DNA from 3 places in the Anaerobacillus alkaliphilus genome. Region 1 is predicted to be linked to each of the others. Evidence: riboswitches for the same ligand, from Rfam matches in the RefSeq annotation. Region 1 holds a riboswitch; each other region holds the start of a gene.

Evidence for each region. Region 1 has a riboswitch for S-adenosylmethionine ahead of DS745_RS13685 (homoserine dehydrogenase). Riboswitches for the same ligand answer to the same signal wherever they lie in the genome.
Region 2: linked by a shared signal. The riboswitch ahead of DS745_RS04210 (pyridoxal phosphate-dependent aminotransferase) and the one ahead of DS745_RS13685 (homoserine dehydrogenase) in region 1 are both predicted to bind S-adenosylmethionine.
Region 3: linked by a shared signal. The riboswitch ahead of DS745_RS09905 (methionine ABC transporter ATP-binding protein) and the one ahead of DS745_RS13685 (homoserine dehydrogenase) in region 1 are both predicted to bind S-adenosylmethionine.

Annotation. Positions count from the first base shown of each region.
Region 1 is NZ_QOUX01000042.1:162,923-167,535, forward strand. It holds gene hisS (histidine--tRNA ligase) at 1-643, shown strand, start outside; gene aspS (aspartate--tRNA ligase) at 656-2,443, shown strand; SAM riboswitch class I at 2,631-2,786, shown strand; gene DS745_RS13685 (homoserine dehydrogenase) at 2,886-4,136, shown strand; RNA gene ssrS (6S RNA) at 4,228-4,405, shown strand; gene DS745_RS13695 (tRNA threonylcarbamoyladenosine dehydratase) at 4,602-4,613, shown strand, end outside.
Region 2 is NZ_QOUX01000001.1:745,576-750,188, reverse strand. It holds gene DS745_RS04220 (MetQ/NlpA family ABC transporter substrate-binding protein) at 1-471, opposite strand, end outside; gene DS745_RS04215 (iron-containing alcohol dehydrogenase family protein) at 468-1,568, opposite strand; gene DS745_RS04210 (pyridoxal phosphate-dependent aminotransferase) at 1,565-2,749, opposite strand; SAM riboswitch class I at 2,918-3,024, opposite strand; gene DS745_RS04205 (undecaprenyl-diphosphatase) at 3,155-3,664, opposite strand; gene DS745_RS04200 (DUF421 domain-containing protein) at 3,689-4,354, opposite strand; gene DS745_RS04195 (class I SAM-dependent methyltransferase) at 4,550-4,613, opposite strand, start outside.
Region 3 is NZ_QOUX01000032.1:207,252-211,864, forward strand. It holds gene DS745_RS09895 (MFS transporter) at 90-1,373, shown strand; gene DS745_RS09900 (hypothetical protein) at 1,450-1,791, shown strand; SAM riboswitch class I at 1,891-2,002, shown strand; gene DS745_RS09905 (methionine ABC transporter ATP-binding protein) at 2,195-3,220, shown strand; gene DS745_RS09910 (methionine ABC transporter permease) at 3,213-3,881, shown strand; gene DS745_RS09915 (MetQ/NlpA family ABC transporter substrate-binding protein) at 3,951-4,613, shown strand, end outside.

The DNA of each region.
Region 1 (4,613 bases):
GGATCGCGATCACGAACTAATGGCTACAGCACCTGCCATCCTAGATTATCTAAATGAGGAGTCTACAAACTACTTCGAAAAGGTAAAAAAGTTATTAACTGATATGGGGATTAGTTTTGAAGTAGACCCAAACCTTGTTCGTGGTTTGGATTATTATAATAATACTGCTTTTGAGATTATGATTGATGGTGATGGATTTGGATCTATTACAACACTTAGTGGCGGTGGTAGATATAACGGATTAGTTCAAGAAATTGGTGGACCTGAAACACCAGGAATAGGTTTTGCATTAAGTATTGAACGCCTGCTAATGGCGTTAGAAGTACAAAATATTTCATTGCCTGTTACTGAAAAAATCGATTGTTATGTGATCGCCTTAGGTGAAGAAGCAAAGCTCGCAGGAGCGAATATTAGTTTTAAGTTAAGACAGGCTGGTTTCTCGTGTGATCAGGATTATCTAGACAAGAAAATGAAAGCTCAAATGAAAGCTGCTGATCGTTTTCAAGCTACCTATGTCTTAATTATTGGAGATAGTGAATTAGAGCAAAATGTTGTTGTCGTAAAAGAAATGGCTACAGGTGAACAACAAGAGGTAGCATTGGATCAAATTACGGATTACTTACTAGAGAAAATGAATTTATAGGGGGTATTAGTAGTGATTGGAAGAACACATAAGTGTGGAGATGTATTAGAAACAACAATAGGCGAAAAAGTTCGTTTGAAAGGGTGGGTGCAAACTCGTCGTGACCTAGGTCAAGTTATTTTTATTGATTTGCGTGATCGTTCTGGTATTGTACAAGTAGTATTCCAACCAGAGACATCAAGAGAGGCACTTGAAATTGCTGACAAAATCCGTAGCGAATATGTAATCGATATCGAAGGAACAGTTTCTGCGCGAAATGAGGCGACAGTTAATCCTAAGATGAAGACTGGAAAAGTTGAAGTACTGGCAACAAAAATTGAAGTCCTTAATAAATCAAAAGCTTTACCATTTCAAATTGAGGACTCAACAACGGCTTCAGAAGACGTCCGTCTTAAATATCGCTACCTTGATTTAAGACGTCCTGAAATGCAAGAAACATTTATGTTACGTCATAAAACAACAAAATTAATTCGTGATTTTCTAGACAACAATACATTCTTAGAAGTTGAAACACCAATGCTTACAAAGAGTACGCCAGAAGGTGCACGTGATTATTTAGTTCCAAGTCGTGTTCATCATGGGGAATTTTATGCCTTACCACAGTCACCTCAAATCTTTAAGCAATTATTAATGGTTTCTGGCTTTGAGCGTTACTACCAAATAGTTAGATGTTTCCGTGACGAGGATCTACGAGCTGACCGCCAGCCTGAATTTACTCAAGTCGATATTGAAACTTCGTTCATGGATAAAGAAGATTTATTGGCGATGATGGAAGAAATGATGGTTAAGGTTATGAAAGAAGTCAAAGGATTAGATGTTCAAGCTCCTTTTCAGCGATTAACGTATGATGAAGCAATGAATCGTTACGGGTCAGATAAACCAGACACTCGTTTCGGAATGGAACTTGTCGAGTTATCACATATTGTTAAAAATTGCGGCTTTAAGGTGTTTACTTCAGCTATTGAGAACGGTGGAATTGTCAAAGGTATCAACGTGAAAGGTGGAGCTTTAAAGTATTCTCGTAAAGAGATCGATGACTTAGCAAAATTTGTTGCAATTTATGGAGCAAAAGGACTTGCCTGGCTGAAGGTTGAGGAAGATGGTTTAAAAGGTCCAATTGTGAAATTCCTTTCTGAAGAAGAGCAAACGGAAATGCGCTTAGCTCTTAATGCTGAAGTTGGAGACCTTCTATTCTTTGGGGCTGATAAAAAGAAAGTTGTATTTGATAGCTTAGGAGCACTACGTTTAAAGTTTGCGAAGGAATTACAACTAATCGATAAGACTCAATTCAATTTCCTATGGGTTACTGAGTTCCCGCTATTGTCGTATGATGAAGAAGCTAGTCGCTATGTAGCTGAACACCACCCATTTACTCGACCAGTTAAAGAAGACGAAGAGCTACTTACTTCTGCCCCAGAAAAAGTAAGAGCAGAAGCTTACGATTTAGTTTTAAACGGATATGAGCTTGGGGGAGGTTCACAACGTATTTATGAACGCGGGCTACAAGAAACAATGTTTAAAGCATTAGGTTTCTCTGATGAAGAAGCACGGAACCAATTTGGATTTTTACTAGAAGCCTTTGAATACGGAACTCCTCCACATGGTGGGATTGCACTTGGATTAGATCGTTTGATTATGTTGTTAGCAGGAAGAACAAATCTACGTGATACAATAGCATTTCCAAAAACCGCTAGTGCGAGTTGTTTACTTACAAACGCTCCAAGTGGCGTTAGTGAAGCACAGTTAAAAGAACTAAACCTATCAGTGCTTCCTAAAAAAGAAGAGAAAATAGAAGCGTAATTAATATGAATGTAAAACGTAAAATGTAGAATTACTTGGTTGGTTAATCACTAAAAAACCAACAAGAAAATTTAACATTTTATGTTTTACATTTTTTTCTTTTCATGCTATATTATTTTTACGTGAATTTTGAAGCTTTGAAATAATTTTACTATTTAAAAAACTAATGGCTGTAAAAAAATAAATATACTTATCAAGAGAGGCGGAGGGACTGACCCTATGAAGCCCGGCAACCTGTTAAGGTTATCTTTGGATAACCGTAGGGAGATTGTAAATACAATCTTCACTTATTTAACAAGGTGCTAATTTCAGCAGAGCTACTATTAGCTTTGGCAGATAAGTGAAGGAGTTAAAAACCTTTCCTTATCTGGAGAGGTTTTTTTATTTTGTAAGATTAGTCGTGCGGAAATTTTCAACTTGGAATGTTAAGGAGATGGTCTCGTTGATCAAAATTGGCTTATTAGGGTTTGGTACAGTAAATTCAGGGGTGTACGAGGGTATTACAGATACGTTAAGTTATTTAGAACAGCTATTAGGAGATTCCGTGTCTGTAGAGAAAATCCTGATAAGAGACAAACAAAAATATAGTAATAATTCTAATGATGAGTTACTAACAGATGTAGCTGATGACTTTTTCAAGCATGAGTATCATGTCGTTTTTGAAGCGATGGGTGGGGAGCAACCAGCACTAGATTATGTAACGTTTTTGTTAACAAAGAGAATTCCTGTCATTACAGCAAATAAGGAGCTAATAGCTAAACATGGTTCAAAACTTGAGAGTTTAGCAAAGAAGTATGAAACATTCATTGGTTTTGAAGCAACCGTTGCTGGTGGTATTCCAATTATTAATACGCTTAAAAGTCAGCTACAATGGACCTCCGTTGAAAAGGTGTCAGGAATTTTGAATGGAACAACCAATTATATTATCACAAGTCTACAAGAAGGAAATCGGACATTTGAAAGTGTTTTAAGAGAAGCTCAAGAACTTGGCTTTGCAGAAGCGGATCCGACCTCAGATGTAGAGGGGTATGATGCTCTATATAAGTTACAAATTCTCTGTAGGCTTTGTTTTGGTTCGTGGCCAACACCAGAACAATTCCAAAGAACTGGTATGTCTCACTTAAAGTCCTGGCATTTTAAAGCAGGTGACTATTTTCAGTTGAAATTAAAGTACATTGCTGAAGCATATTATGATGGTCATGAAGTAAAGGGATCTATTTCCCCTACTTTTGTTGAGGAGAAACATCCATTATCTTCAATTATTAACGAGAACAATGGAATCTTTTTGCAAGGAGATTGGTTAGGGAACTTTGTTGCTTCTGGACCAGGTGCAGGTAAAAAACCAACGGCAACAAGTATGATTGAAGATTATCTTCACCAGCTTCAGAACAAGACTTTTAAACAAACGCCCATTAAAAGAAAGGTTGTAAATCATGTAGATACTAAGGAATATTTAGTTTTGTATGATATAGCGAATGAAAAAGAAATTTACCAATTCCTAAAATTAGTAACCTATCGAGTAGATAAAGTAGTTCAGTTTGAAAATAAAGAAAAGGTAGCAATGTTAATTACAGCAAATCAACTACTACCTTCAATCAAGAGCGCTGATCAACCCGTTGACATTTTTCCAGTTTTACGAGTAAATACAAAGGTTGAAAAGTTTACCGTTGAAACGCAATTAAAAGCGTTATAATCAAAATTTGTCGAATTTGCAAATTTTAGTGGAATTCACCTCGTAAACTTGAATTCAAAAAAAAATCGTGATATGATAAAAACAACAAATGAGCATCCTGAGGTGTTAGTAGGATACTATAAGTTTTGAGCCAACATTTTTAATAAGGGAGCCTGAAGTTTTAGTTTGGCGTGCAAGCCTTCTCGAGAGGAAGTACTAAGAAATAAACAAGGCACCCACCTGCCGAGGCAGGTTCAAAACTATGTGTTTTACGGCATTTTGGGGCTCTAATTTCTTTTGTTTATGACCAACCTAGGAAAATTTCCTAGGTTTTTATTTATTCATAGGCTAGGAACAGAACTTCTAGTCCGAGGGTATAGACAGGTCTTAAAAAGGGAAATTTACAATTTATACAGCATATGATATATTTTTATTCGTGAGTGTAGATTTCCTATTGATTTAATAGGATTTGGAAGGAGAATAAACATGTTACATCAG
Region 2 (4,613 bases), on a different contig from region 1:
CGTAATTAATCCTGCAGCTTCAAAAAGGATTAATGCTCTCGCTCCGTTTGTCGGATCGTTTGGTAGACCCACTTTGTCACCTGCTTGTAACTCAGATACATTTCCAAGGCCAATTGAGTAAATTCCCATTGGGAAGTTTACGTTTGTTGCAACTTCGATTAGATCAAGATTACGCTCTGACTTAAAGTTGTCTAAGTATGGTTTGTGTTGGAAGCTGTTTACATCAAGGTCACCTTCTGCAAGTGCCACATTTGGCATTACATACTCAGTGAATACTTCAATTTGAATTTCTAGACCTTTTTCAGCTGCTACTTCTTTTACTTTTTCCATGATTTGCTCATGCGGTCCAGCAGTTACCCCAATTTTTAATTGATTTTCAGAAAGTGGTTTGCCTGCTGTGTCAGAGCTACCGCAAGCTGCCATAGCGAATAATGATAAAGATGCTACTACTGATAATAATAATTTTTTCATGTTGAATATCTCCCTTTTAATAGTTTTTTTAGAGTTTCCTCTACAGTTTCTAACGCTAAAATAATGTCTTCTTCGGTAAAATATTGTCCCATCATATGAATGGATTCACCTTTTTTTAATGTCCATTCAGCAATTTTTTGCTTGGTTTCAAGACTCTCGAAATCAAGTTTTAAGTGTGTAAAAAGATAAGGTAATTGTAGTTCATGATAATAAGGTTGTAACTCGACGAGTTCATCCACCCTTTTTTCAAGGGCTAATTGAACAAGTATGCCATATGCGACCTTTTCACCATGTAAAAGATGATGGGTTTCCTCAAACTGTGTTAACGCATTGTGAACCGAGTGAGCGGCTGCAATTCGACCATAACGATCTCCCAAGCTTCCTACTAAGCCACCTGCCAGGATATTGGTTTCAATCACCTGGATAAAAGAATGATTGCTGACACCTTTATTTAAGGCCTCGATGGCTGCGGCACCGTGTTCGAGAAGGACATCCTTACATAACTTGGCGGTATTCACTGCTAATTCAATTGACACTCGCTTTGTTTCCAATTGCTCCGTAAGAGCTCTTGCTTCATACCACTTTGCTAAGGTATCAGCAATCCCAGCCCTCAAGTATTCAGGAGGAGAAGTTAAAAGTACCCTAGGTTCAATCAAAACTAGCAAGTTGGCCCTTGGAAACACTTCAAATCTGACAAAACGGTCTTGATCGTCGTAGATTACACTTAGCGGTGTCCATGCCGCACAAGTTGCTGCAAGTGTTGGTATGAGAACAGCATCTTTGCCGATCTTATTAGCAACAGCCTTCGTAAGATCTAACACCGTTCCTCCACCAATTCCCACTATGACATCCGCCTGATGTTCGGCAACTCTGTCAATCTCATTTTCTGAACAATGACCTGAGTAGGGAACAAAAGTTGCTACTAGCTCCTTGAAAGCTGGAAAATAAGGTTCTACTGCTTTCCACGATTTTTCCCCGTGGATAACCAGAACGTTCCGAAAGCCATATTTAAGAAGTTTTTCTTCTAGACTTAAGAGAACATCCTCTTCACACTGATAAACACTTGGGCCTGCTTGAACTTGAATGGCTTGCATCATACATTCCCCCATTCAATTTCTAACTCACCAATGCGACGGGCAGCTTCTCTTAATTGATCTTCATCACTCAAAAGTCCAACCCGCACATACCCCTCACCAAATTGTCCGAAGCCATTCCCAGGGGCAACAACCACTCTAGCTTTTTCAAGTAATAAATCAGCAAATTGTTCTGAGCTATACGTTGGTGGTATAGGTAACCAAGCAAAGAAGGAACCTTTAGGTGCTTCAACCTTCCAACCAATTTCACTGAGCGCTTCAATAAAGACATTTCTACGACTCTCGTATTGGGAAACAAGTTCATCCACACATGATTGCGACTCTAGTAATGCCGTAGCAGCTGCTTCTTGTATGCCACCAAACACACTACAATAATAGTGATCTTGAATTAAATTCAATGCCTCAATCACACTTGGGTTCCCTACTGCAAACCCTACTCGCCAGCCCGCCATATTATAGGTTTTCGATAGAGTCATCATCTCAACACCAACATTTTTAGCTCCAGGCACTTGCATAAAGCTCAATGGTTTCTGTTCATCAAAACCAATCGCTCCGTAAGCAAAGTCATGAACAATACAAATGTCATGTTTTTCTCCAAGCATAATTGCTTCTTCAAACAATTCTTTCGTAGCAACTGCACCCGTTGGATTATTGGGGTAGTTCAGAAACATTAATTTGGCCTTCTCAAATGTCTCTTCAGTAATCTTCGTAAAATCTGGCAAATACTTGTTTTCTTCCAAAAGTGGCATAAACGACATTTCACCACCAGCCATGACAACACCCGACCAGTAATCTGGATAACCCGGATCTGGGACTAACGCGATATCTCCCTGGTTTAACAAGCATTGACTGATTTCGACCAATCCTGTTTTCGTACCAAACATCACAGCCACTTCTGTGTGGGGATCAAGAACTACATCATACTCCCGTTGGTAATATGTAGCGACCGCTTCTTTGAGAAAGCCATACCCACGAAATGGTGAATACTTATGATACAGAGGATTGGCGGCTGCCTCTTGAAGTGCCTTAACAATATGCAAAGGTGTCGGTTGATCTGGATTTCCTTGACCTAGATTAATCACATCATCATGGTCTTGTTTTACCTTCTCCACCTTCTGAACCAACTTTGCAAAAAACTGCTTTGGAAGGCTCCCCAACGTCTTTGATTGTTGAAACTGTTTCATAAAACACCTCTTAAATCTTCCTTACTCATGAGCGATTATAACCTTAAATGTTAGTAAGCTTATCTGATTAGTCAAGATTAAGAACATAACATCCCTCCGAGCCATTATACTTCCTTCAAAAGCGAATTAAGAAAGGCCCCTTTCATCCGAAAGAGGCCTAATAAGATTAGCTTATCTTTCAGAATGAACACATTCTGCAGGAAGTAGCACCTTTCCAATTACTGGTGGTTGCCGGATTTCAACGGGCCTGGTCCCTCAATCGCTCTTGATAAGAGTTATATTTAATTTTTGGAATAAGCTCATATTAAAGAGAAATTCACTCTATGTCAACAATGTTTTTTAAGAATATTTTTTAGGCACCGCTTACATCGTTGGTATTACACGAAAATATTTTTTTGATAATTTTTATTTCAGAGAAAATTTAGCGTTTTCTAATCTCTCTACAACACTACTCGTCATACTACCAATGATTGCACTACCAAGAATGTCAAAAGGATAGTGATGTCCAAGCCACACTCTAGAAATACCAGTTAGTACAGATAATCCCCATAGATATGAACCTACAATACGGTCATGGAAGAAAAGTGTAGAAGATACCACGAATAAAAACAACGTGTGCTTACTTGGAAAAGAAGACGTTTTCTTTGCTGGAATGAGTAAGTTAACCTGATGTTCTAAAAATGGTCGTGGTTTATAAAAAAACTGATTCAATACATAAGCTATTGATATTGAAAGGCAATAAGACACCAAAGCTTTCTTCACAACTTTTCTGTCGATATAACCTGTCAATGATATGTAAATTAAGACAATAATCAATAAAAAATAATACTTTTTTGAAACTGCGATCATATATTTATCAAGCATTGAGTTACGACCAGCTAGTCGGTTAATGGCTTTAAATAATTGGTAATCCATTTGACGTTTCTCCATTTCAACTATTTATTGATAATTAAGAATTGTAAACGAGTCCTCATTATCCTTTATATACGCATAATATATTTCCTTAATGTCTTTAAAACCCTTTTCAACAATATGCTTTTCCAACCAGGCTTCGTCCTTGTTAATTATGGTCAAATTTCCTTTTTGAATTTTCCCCTCAATAATAAGTGACAAGGGCAGTCCTGTGTATTCAACGTTGATTTGACAATGTTGAACCGTTAACGGTTGTAACTCCTTTATAGGAATTACACTAATTTTTCCATTTGGTTCTAGAATAGCGTACTCGATATCCTTAATATCTGGATAACCAAAAGTGCGAATCATGGAAAGCAGTTCAGCCAAAGAATAGCGAATTTTCTTTAGGTTTTTTTGGATAATGGTGCCATGCTTGATCAAAATGGTGGGTTCACCAATAATAATATTCGTTAAAGCTTGGAACAAACTTAATCTAGATATGATGACATACAAAGTTCCTATGCTAATAATGCAAATCACCGCATGGAAGAAGCTGTTAATCTTTACCGCGCCTAAGGCTGCATAAGACAAAAATATAATAGTGACTAGATCGTATGCTGTCCATTGCGACAGTAAAGTTTTACCAAGAAGACGCATGACAGTAAAGACTAAAAGAAATAACACCACCAATTTTGTTGTTTCTATTACCACTGTTCTCAACCTCTAAAGAATTCAATTTTTGGATTAACTTTAATGTTAGATTGTTGATAAATTCTTTTTTTATGCATAGAGTGAAATAGTTATCTATACAAGTCGATAGCTAAATCAAAAACTCTTCCATGCTCCTTCTGAGCTTTTCCCTAAAACAAAAATAAACTACCTACGTTATGCAGGTAGCTGTAAATTTTAGTCACTTAACTCCTCGCGCTCTTCTAGAGATGTATATGAACCTACGGCTGCTTGTTCTGAA
Region 3 (4,613 bases), on a different contig from region 1:
AAAAAAATAGTTCAAAGTACTTTCAAATTTTCTGGAAATCGACTATTATATTTAGGGACGCGAAATATGTGCGAGAAGGAGTCAACCAAGTGGGCAAATTTTTCGGAGATTGGAATACCCAATATAAAGGCTACAACAGCAATGTACGATTATTCTTGCTGTCATCAATTTTGGGCCATATCGGTATGGGTATTTTCATGATCATCTATAATTATTATATTCGTGAGCTAGGTTTCGATGAACAAGTGAATGGTAAAGTGATTGCCATGACAGCTACAGCTCAAGCCATTATGCTTCTTCCAGCGGGGATTTTAAGTGATCGCATTGGAAGGAAAAAAGTGATTTTTATTGGAGGCTTGCTATCAGCGATTGTCTTCTTATCAAGGGCAATTTTTGTTGAAGAATCGCTCCTTTTAACAGCTGCTTTTCTAAGCGGTATTTTTATGGCATTCATTCAAGTATCAACAATTCCACTCCTAGCTGAGAATTCAAATGAAAAGCAAAGAGTGCATCTATTCAGCTTTAATTTTGCGATTATGATGGTCGCTAGTGTGATTGGGAATATGTTAGGCGGAAGTTTGAGTGATGGTCTCCAAACGTTTTTATCCTTGGATGGCGTTACAAGTATCCGAATAACATTAATCATTGGAGCTTTATTTTTCTTTTCCTCCCTCATTCCAATCGTGAAGATACGGGAGCGGAAAAAAACAGTTACTGAAGTGAAAGAACGAAAATCATATTTGCATCTTTTAAAAACCAATAAGGGTGTAAAAATTATCTTACTATTTGCTGTTGCTCAATTGATTATTGGCTTCGGTTCAGGCTTAGTAATTCCGTATTTAAATCTTTACTTCACGGACCGTTTTGAGGTTAGTAAGTCGCTAGTTGGGGTCATCTTATCATTAGGGCAAGCGATGACTGCAGTAGCGATGCTGATCGGCCCACTAGTCGTTTCTCGTTTTGGTGAAGTTCGGGCCGTAGTCATTCTACAGCTATCTTCAATTCCGTTTTTGCTACTGACAGCTTTTACAGAAAATTTGTTATTTGCTGTTTTAGGCTTTTTATTCCGCCAGGCATTAATGAATGCTGGAAACCCAATTCAAATGTCGCTAATGATGCGAAGTGTTGATGACTCGATGAAAGGGCTAGCTAACTCTGTTGGACAAATGGTGTTTAGCTTAGGTTGGGCAGTCATGGGACCAGTCTCAACGGGGATAGTTATGCTTTACGGTTCCTATTATGGATATGCATATGTATTTTCAATTACGGCCGCATTATATGTAATCGGCTCTGTTTACTTCTTCTTAGTATTTAGAAATGTTGATAAGCAAAAAGTAGAGGAAGTTTCAATTACTACGAAGCCTGCTGGGTAAAATTCGAATCACACAAGGATATTCACATTGCTGTAGCGAATACAGTCTATAGGAATCTCCTTGGGGGTATATAAAGATGAAACAAGTATTAGAGTTCTTTCAACGTAGATATAAAGACTCACATCACTTACACACTTTATTTAAGGAACGGCCGTTTACGATTGTATTTGAGGTTGAAACAGAACTTTATCCAGTCACAATTCAAGCAGAAACCATACAGCTTTTGAGACATACAAGTGAAGATGTAAAAATAGACGTTTTCATTCAAGGAAAAGAAGGTGCGCTTAGGAAACTTCTTCAGGGAGAGGAACGGCTACAATACTTGAAAAAGCTGGACGAAATTACTGTTCAAGGGACATACACATCTGTTTTAAAGGCAGAAACATTTTTGTACTTAAATTGCACTTCAAGCAGTTAAAAATTGCCAAAATAAATTTTTATAATAATAATTGACAGTATTTAAACACCCGTGGTAATATTTGATCTGTTGAAAAAATATTTGAAAATAATTTAATATCTCTTATCAAGAGAGGTGGAGGGACTGGCCCGATGAAACCCGGCAACCGCTAAGTGATTATACTTAGGACTGGTGCCAATTCCTGCAGAGCTTGGGCTTTGGAAGATGAGATGGATGAACCTATCTATTAAACCTTTCTGTGCTACTGTGCAGAAAGGTTTTTCTATATGTTAAGTGTCCGCCTGAAATGGAATTTCTAGTAGAAATGTCCACGAAAGGTGCCTGGCACCCTTGACATTTTAACGCGTTAATCTAAGTAAACCGATGTGAATAATACCTATAAAACAATAAAGGGGTGAACCTTGTGATAACATTAAGCTCGTTAAAGAAAGTGTTTCAAACGAAAGATGGTCAGGTAACAGCCGTTGACAATATTAACTTAACAATTAATAAAGGTGAGATCTATGGCATTATTGGTTATTCGGGTGCAGGCAAAAGTACGCTAATCCGAACACTTAACATGTTAGAGCGACCAACTTCAGGAACGGTAGAAGTTGCAGGCAAAAATTTATCTGCGCTTAGTAAAAAAGATTTAAGATTAGCTCGCCAAGAAATCAGCATGATCTTTCAACATTTCAATTTGCTTTGGTCAAGGACGGTTCGTGAAAATATATCCTTTCCCCTTGAAATTGCTGGTGTACCAAAAGAAAAACGAAAAGAGCGAGTAGAAGAATTAGTTAAGCTTGTTGGATTGGAAGGTAGAGGAGAGTCATATCCTTCCCAACTAAGTGGTGGTCAAAAGCAGCGTGTCGGTATTGCCAGAGCGTTAGCTAACAATCCGAAAGTATTATTGTGTGACGAAGCCACATCTGCGCTCGATCCAAAGACGACAGACTCAATTTTAGATCTTCTTGTTGATATTAATGAGAAATTTGGCCTAACAATCGTTTTAATTACACATGAAATGCATGTAATCCGAAAAATTTGTCACAGAGTTGCTGTGATGGAAAACGGGAAAGTCGTTGAGGAAGGACCTGTACTTGATGTGTTCCGTCAGCCTACGCAAGAAATGACAAAAGAATTTGTTAAGCAAGTTACAGAACCAGAAGAAACAAAAGAGACGGTGAAACATCTTCTAGAACAAACAAAGACTGGTAAGGTCGTTCAACTAACGTTTGTTGGTGGCGATGCGGAGAAACCGTTAATCTCGCAAATGATCCGTTCTTTCAATATTGATATTAATATACTACAAGGGAAGATTTCACAAACACAAAATGGGCCTTACGGTGCGTTGTTCGTTCATGTCGATGGCGAGGCGAGTGAAGTAGATCGTGCGATTCAATTTGTGAAAGATAAGCAAGTAAAGGTGGAGGTGATTGGTCATGATTAACGAGTTACTTCCTAATGTGAAATGGGATCTAGTTTGGGATGCCACGAAACAAACTTTATATATGACTTCCATATCAGTAGCAGTGACGTTGGTTTTAGGAATTATTTTAGGTTTGGTGCTTTACTTAACAGACAAAGGGAACCTTTGGGAAAATAAAATGATCCATGCATTAACAGCAGCAATCGTTAATGTTTTTAGATCAATTCCGTTTATCATCTTAATTATCTTATTAATCCCTGTCACGAAAGTTCTTGTTGGAACGATGCTAGGGGCTAAGGCAGCATTGCCAGCACTTATCATTGGTGCGGCACCATTTTATGCGAGAATGGTAGAAATTGCACTGAGAGAAATTGATAAGGGTGTAGTTGAAGCGGCTCAGTCAATGGGAGCAAATCATTTTCAAATCATCTATAAGGTTTTAATTCCAGAATCGCTCCCTGCGTTAATTTCCGGTATTACGGTTACTGCGATTGCGCTTGTATCTTTTACAGCTATGGCAGGTGTCGTGGGAGCTGGTGGACTTGGTGACTTAGCATTCCTCGATGGGTTTCAACGTAGTCGTAACGATGTAACATTTGTAGCAACAATCGTAATTTTACTGATCGTCTTTGTCCTTCAATCGATAGGGGACTTTTTCAAACACGCAACAGACAAACGTTAATGAATTTCTTTTCTCATTTGGGAAAGAAGTAAACTATAAAAAAACAAAAGAAAAGGGGTACTATATAACATGAAAAAGTTAGCAGGAATTTTAAGTGCAGCATTTCTATCACTTGCATTAGTTGCTTGTGGTACAGCAGAAGAACAACCAGCTGAGCAAACACAAACAGCAGGGGAAGCAACAGGAGAAGTTGTAAAATTAGTAATCGGTGCATCAAATGTGCCACACGCTGAAGTTCTAGAGGCAGCGGCGCCAATTTTACTAGAAGAGGGAATTGAGATTGAAGTTGTACGTTTCCAAGATTATGTGTTACCAAACCAAGCGTTAGCAGGCAATGAGTTAGATGCAAACTATTTCCAACACATTCCTTATTTAACAAGACAAAACGAAGAGCATGGGTATGGTTTTGTGAATGCTGGTGGAATTCACATTGAACCAATCGGTGTTTACTCACAAAAGTGGGGTAGTCTAGAAGAGCTTCCAGAAGGTGCAGAAATTCTTATGAGTAGTGCTGTGCCGGACCATGGTCGTATCTTAGCAATGTTAGAAGAAAAGGGATTAGTTACGTTAGCTGAAGGTGTAGGAATTAATGCTACGCTAGAAGATATCATTGAAAATCCAAAGAACTTTAAGTTTAGTGCGCGTTTTGAAGCTTCATTATTACCCACAGCTTACTTAAACGGCGAAGGTGATGCAGTATTAATTAACTCAAATTTTGCACTAGGTGCTGGT